2 regions of the Paenibacillus sp. sgz302148 genome follow, and region 1 is predicted to be linked to the other one. Evidence: predicted binding sites of a transcription regulator. Region 1 holds the regulator's gene; the other holds the start of a gene.

Region 1 (3,428 bases):
TAAATATGGCCGATAATATCTTCCATCGGCGGGTCTTCGACCGTAACGTCCTCGATGCCGTACCGATCGATCACGAGCGACAGCACCGATTCGATGCTGGCAAGCGACGTGTCGACGGACAGCTTCAAGCCGTTGCCCTTGCTCTTCAGCACCTCGGCGCCCTCCAACACAAAAGTTTCCGCAGGCCGCTTCAGCTTCAAATGGACGGTTTTGTGCGTGAGGAAATCTTTTTTCAGACTGTTCACCTTGTCGTCGAAAATGAGCATACCGTGGTTGATGACAACCGCGCGCCTGCACAGCTGCTCCATGTCGCCGGGATCATGCGAGGTGAGGAAAATCGTCGTCCCTTCCTCGCGGTTCATTTCGCGGATCAGCTCGCGGATGCGCTGCTTCACGATAACGTCGAGCCCGATCGTCGGCTCGTCGAGAAAAATAATTTCCGGCCGATGCAGCAGCGCCGCGGCGATCTCGCATCGCATCCGCTCGCCCAGCGACAGCTTGCGGACCGGGGTGTGCAAATACGGCTCCAGCGCGAACCTCCGGACCAAATCGTCGCGACGGTGGATGAACTCGCTCCTCTTCAGCTCGTAAATGCGGCTCATCAGCTCGAACGTGTCGCTCGGCGGAAGGTGGTACCATAGCTGGGACTTCTGCCCGAACACCGTCCCGATCTTGTAAGCGAGCTTGTTCCGGTCTCGCCAAGGGCATAAGCCTAGAACATCGGCCGTACCGGAGGTCGGGTGCAAAATGCCGGCCAGCATTTTGATCGTTGTTGATTTGCCCGCTCCGTTCGGCCCGAGGAATGCCACCGTCTCCCCTTGCTCGATCGACAGGTCGATCGAATGCACCGCGATTTTCTCGGTATACTCCGGCTTCACGACCGATTTCAGGCTGGCGAGAAAGCCTTCCCTTTTCTTTTTCACTGCAAAAGCTTTGGTTAATCCTTCAATGCGTATTGCTCCCACGTTCGCTCCCCCAATCCTGTTATCTTCTGCCCTTTTTGCCCCCTGCTTCTTTATCCAATTAAAGCAAAAAAGACCTGCGGCCGTTTCGCCTAAATGGCGGAACTTGCCGAAGGTCTTTTATCCCCACGGTGTAGCACAGTACTTTCCGTGCCGGCTTCGCTTGGTTCGACCGGACAAACCGTCGGATCCCTAGAAGCCCTTCCAATGATTGTTATATACTACCATGCGGATTTCGGATTTGGCAACCGGATTTTCATGATTTTTTCTAAATCGTGTCATTTTTGCGGGGTGCGAACAAATTTTTGCATTTTTTTCGAACTTATGTTTGTGCGAACTCCGGTTCCGTGTTATAATTTCCATAATAAAGCTGCAATGTGGAGGAATTCATATGTCGAAACTATCCAACCGACAACAGGCGATCTTACAATTTATAAAAAACGAAGTCCGGGATAAAGGCTATCCTCCATCCGTTCGCGAAATCGGAGAAGCGGTTGGACTGGCCTCCAGCTCGACCGTGCACGGTCATCTGGACCGTTTGGAGAAGAAAGGGCTCATTCGCCGCGACCCGACGAAACCTCGCGCGATCGAGATTCTCGGCGGTGACGAATCGCTCAGCATGTTCGCCCATTCCATCGCCAAGGTGCCGATTGTCGGTAAAGTTACGGCAGGCGAACCGATTACGGCGACGGAGAACATCGAAGATTATTTCCCTTTGCCAAGCCATCTGGTGAACGACCAGCCTGTATTTATGCTCACGGTATCCGGGGACAGCATGATTGAGGCGGGCATTCATAACGGAGACTTTGTTGTCGTCCGCCAGCAGCAAACGGCCAATAACGGAGATATCGTCGTGGCGATGACGGAAGAGAACGAAGCAACCGTCAAGACGTTCTACAAAGAGAAGGATCATATCCGTCTTCAACCGGAAAACCCTGCCCTGAAGCCGCTGCTGCTGAAGCACGTCACCATTCTTGGCAAAGTCATCGGGCTGTTCCGCAATTTCCGCTAATCCGAGCAACGTACAGACACCCTCTATGCAGATAGGCATGATGCCGCTTTTGCACAGAGGGTGTTTTCATGTGAGAATTACGTTTTCGGCCTTTCGACGACAAGCGCGTCCAGGATCGCGATCTTGCCGGATGTTTGATGAACGACCTTGATCGTATGGGATCCCTTCCCAAGACCGCTTGCGCGGAATACATGCTGCTGCGCCAGCCTGATCGACGATGCGCAGTCAACGGTTGCATGCAATACGCCATCGATATAGACGTCGATATTCCCCATGTCGATATACTTCTCCGTAACGATTTCGATTCCGGTTCCTTCGAACGTGTACTCGTAGTAGTCCCCTTGGTCGATCAAATAGTGAACGTCGTTCTCGTAATCGCCGAAGGGCCGGTTCGAGTCGATGCCATAATTGCCGAAATACGCAATGGCCGGATCCGTGTCATTGATTATCGTCAGCTCGACGCTCGGATCCGATATAGTCAACGTATAGCTGCCCGATTGCCCTTCGTAGTCGACAGTCAACACGATCGTCCCCCATTTCAATGCCGTCACGAGTCCGTTCGCATCAACCGCCGCCACCGTCGGATCCGAGCTTCGGTACACGGCGCCCGACGTTATCGGCTTGCGGCTTCCGTCCATAGCAATCGCTGCCGCCTGTAACTGCGTCGTCTCGCCTGCATTCAGCTCAGCAGCCCCTTGTAGCTCAATCGCTTTCAAAACCGGTGTCCCGGCAGTTAAAGCGAACCGGTCCAGCAGCATGCCGGTTCCCGCCGGCCGGCTTTCGTATACGATCCGGAAGTGATGGATGCCTTCCGTTATTTTGATCCACTTGGTCACCGTCGTGAACGAACCATCTCCCCCCGTATCCGGCACTTCCACCAGACTCAGGTCGCCGTCCACTTCGAACCGAAACGTTTGTGCTTCATCCGAGGCAACCCGGAATTCAAACTTGTAAAAGCCCGTATGAGGTACATATACATTTTCATATCGCAAATAATCGTCCTTGTCAAAATCGCCGACGGCTTCCACCTCTTGCCCGCCATCCCTATAAGTGCCCACGACGACACCGGTACCGTGTCCTTCCCATGTATCGTCCTTGTTCAGATTCCACTGCATATTATAATGCTCGGCTTCGATTGTTTTGCTGAAGCCGCCCTGCAGGTTGAACTTTAGCCAATTCCAGACGAGCTGGGACTGCGCATCCGTCCATTCGATCTTGAACGAATGGGTGCCGGCCGTAAGCGGAATGATAAAGTCCGATGTCGCGAGCTTCTTGAGGCCGCCCGTATCGGTCAGGCTCAACTCATCTGTCGCTTCAACGCCGTCTACAAGCAATCTGAACTTCTGGTCCGGCGCGCCAGGCAGCGTGGAATACCGCATCTGAAACAAATAGGTTCCGCTCTTCGGCACCTGCACCTGATCGTACTCAAGCCAGTCCCCCGTATCAATGACGGA
Region 2 (3,428 bases), on a different contig from region 1:
GACAAGCTGCTCGTTGCCTCTGTGCTTATTTCTCTTGTGGATATGGGGAAGCTGAATCCCTTGATCGCGATCGTAATTATTAGCCGTGAATTCGCGGTGAACGGCTTGCGCCAGGTTGCGCTGCTGGAAGGTGCGGTTATTGCAGCCAGCAAGTGGGGAAAATGGAAAACAGCCATTCAGATTATTGCCATCATCGCGTTGTTGTTGAACAATTTCCCTTTTACGTTCATCGGTTTTCGCTTCGACCAGCTGGCAAGCTGGGTTGCCGCAGTGATCACCTTGTATTCCGGCATTGATTATTTCCTGAAAAACAAAAACGTCATTCCGATATCTTAAACAATAGGGCCTCCTATTGTTTTCTTTTTCTTGCCAGAATAGAAGTATAAGTTTTCCGCAGATAACGCAGTAGGTGGAGGAGTGTTTCGATATGAAAGCGGAGATCATTGCCGTAGGCACGGAGCTGCTGCTCGGGCAGATTGTCAATACGAACGCCCAATATTTATCGCAGGAGTGCGCGGCGATCGGGATAGACGTTTATTTTCAAACCGTCGTCGGCGACAACGCTTCCCGGATTCGCGAAGCGATCGAGACGGCAAGAAAACGGGCGGACCTGATTATTTTTACCGGCGGACTCGGGCCTACTCTCGATGATTTGACGAAGGACGTGCTGGCGGATTACCTTGGGCGTTTGTTGTACCTCCATGAGCCTTCGATGGCGAAGATCAATGAGATATTCCTGTCCCGAGGTGCCGCGTTGATCGAAAGCAATAAAAGACAAGCGAACATGATCGAAGGCAGCGACCCGCTTGGCAATGATACGGGGTTAGCCGTTGGCAATGCCTTGACCGCCGATGGCACGCATTACATATTGCTCCCTGGGCCGCCGAAGGAAATGAAGCCGATGTTCGACAATTACGCGAAGCGTTGGCTGCGCGGCGTCATGACCGATGAAGTGCCGCTATATTCGAAAATGCTCAAGTTTGCAGGTATCGGCGAATCCGGATTGGAGAACAATCTGATCGATTTGATCGAGCAGCAGAGCGACCCGACGATCGCCCCTTACGCCAAAGAAGGCGAAGTGGCCATTCGCCTGTCCTCGAAAGCGGACAACGAAGCGGAGGCAATGCGCAAAATCGCCGTGGTCGAAGCCGAAATCCGCAGCCGTGTCGGCGATCATTTGTATGCCGACCGCGATACGGGAATCGAAACGATAATCGTTGAGCAATTGAGCGAGCGGGGGATGATGCTGGGGGCGGCGGAAAGCTGTACGGGCGGGCTGTTGTCCGAGATGGTCACTTCCGTGCCGGGCAGCTCTCAAGCATTCGCCGGAAGCATCGTATGTTATACGAATGCCGTCAAGCATGAGCAATTGGGCGTTCCGACGGAACTGCTCGAAGGGGAAGGCGCGCCGGGGGCGGTAAGCCCGGAAACGGCAATGGTATTGGCGGAACAAGTATTGGAGCGGCTTGCCTGCGATATCGCCGTGTCGATCACAGGGGTTGCAGGACCGGCTCCTTCGGAGAACAAGCCCGTAGGACTTGTTTATATCGGCTTAGCGCAGCGCGGCAAGCAGACCCATGTCACTACTATGCAGACGTCGGGAAATCGCGGTACGGTACGTTTACGTGCGGCTAGACACGCGTTGTACCAAGTGTGGAGACAGCTTAAATAATCCGCTTGCCTATTTTCTGGATGAAGCGTATAATTAGTACCAGTTAACGGAAGAACCGTAGCAAAGGATAACTTTGTTGCGGTTTTTTGTCAAATATAAGAAAGCATTAGTTCCATCCTTTATACTTGGCTTATATCACAATGGTAAACGAAGAGCCGTCGCACGGAGCTAGCCGTTTATCCTTGGTCGGCATTAAAAAAACGAATGTATGTTCGAAAAAATGCTTGGCAAACGTTCCAAAACAAGTTATCATATAAATATAACGAGAGAAGGAAGTGAGTTTTTTGACAGATCGTCGCGCAGCACTTGAAAATGCATTACGACAAATCGAAAAACAATTCGGCAAAGGCTCCATCATGAAATTGGGCGAATCTACACATATGCAAGTCGAAATCGTTTCTAGCGGCTCGCTGGCGTTGGACATCGCGCTCGGAATCGGAGGATTGCCACGCGGCCGCGTTATCGAAGTATACGGTCCGGAATCGTCCGGTAAAACAACGGTATCTCTGCACGCGATCGCCGAAGTGCAGAAAATCGGCGGACAAGCTGCCTTTATCGACGCCGAGCACGCATTGGACCCATCCTATGCTAGCAAGCTGGGCGTTAATATTGACGAGTTGCTCTTGTCGCAGCCGGATACGGGCGAGCAAGCGCTGGAAATCGCGGAAGCACTCGTACGCAGCGGCGCTGTTGACATCATCGTCATCGACTCCGTAGCCGCGCTCGTTCCGAAAGCGGAGATCGAAGGCGAGATGGGTGACTCGCACGTCGGTTTGCAAGCACGACTTATGTCGCAGGCGCTGCGCAAGCTGTCCGGTGCGATCAGCAAGTCCAAGACGATCGCGATTTTTATCAACCAGCTCCGCGAGAAGGTCGGCGTTATGTTCGGCAATCCGGAGACAACTCCGGGCGGTCGTGCGTTGAAGTTCTACTCCAGCGTACGTCTGGACGTTCGCCGCGTAGAATCGATCAAGCAGGGCAACGATGTTGTGGGTAACCGCACTCGGATCAAAATCGTGAAGAACAAAGTAGCGCCTCCGTTCAAACAAGCGGACGTTGATATTATGTACGGCGAAGGCATTTCGAGAGAAGGCAGCATCGTCGACATCGGTACGGAGATGGATATCATCAACAAGAGCGGCGCATGGTATTCCTTCGAAGGCGAGCGCTTAGGTCAAGGCCGTGAGAATGCGAAGCAATTCTTGAAGGAAAATGCGGAAATTGCAGGCGCGATCGATCGCAAAATTCGGGAGTCCAGCAATTTGACGACGGTTATCTCTAATTCGGAGCCGGACGAGGACGAAGAAGACGAGGAATTGGCATTATCTTTGGAATAGCAAGCACGGGAGGCACCTTTCATTGAAAGGTGTCTTCGTTTGCTTATTACATAGCGAGAGGGTTCGTGCTTACGAACTGAGCGGAAAGGAAACGCGGGGGTTCTCGGTCAGAATAAGGTTCATGTGGAGCGATGGTCAAGGCCTGGGTAGATTTCGGACGCAGATGTAGGGCAACGGTGAATCCGAGATCTAGTGGAAGGGCGCAAATCCGATTAGATCCGGCACGCCGAATAGTGGAAGGGTACAAATCTGAGTAGATCCGGCACGCCGAATGTAAGTGGAAGGGTACAATTCTGAGTAGATCCATGATCTCAACAAATGTGCATTGCGGATAGGTTGATTGATGGAATAAATGCAATAATACAGTTGAATCGTTCCATATCTCATATAAATGATAAAATACCTGCGAAAATACAGTC

The links. Region 1 encodes LexA, which represses DNA repair genes until DNA is damaged. Its sites were predicted from a motif close to CGAACATATGTTCG; they were not measured.
Region 2: recA (recombinase RecA) is a predicted target of LexA. The motif match lies at 1,874-1,887, and genes of this name have one in related genera.

The regions. Positions count from the first base shown of each region.
Region 1 covers NZ_JBVYOJ010000020.1:8,217-11,644, forward strand. Annotated here, with positions in the region: gene AC0LWM_RS25250 (ABC transporter ATP-binding protein) at 1-965, opposite strand, end outside; gene lexA (transcriptional repressor LexA) at 1,354-1,974, shown strand; gene AC0LWM_RS25260 (carbohydrate-binding protein) at 2,052-3,428, opposite strand, start outside.
Region 2 covers NZ_JBVYOJ010000015.1:125,462-128,889, forward strand. Annotated here, with positions in the region: gene pgsA (CDP-diacylglycerol--glycerol-3-phosphate 3-phosphatidyltransferase) at 1-336, shown strand, start outside; gene AC0LWM_RS21895 (competence/damage-inducible protein A) at 428-1,672, shown strand; gene recA (recombinase RecA) at 1,957-3,009, shown strand.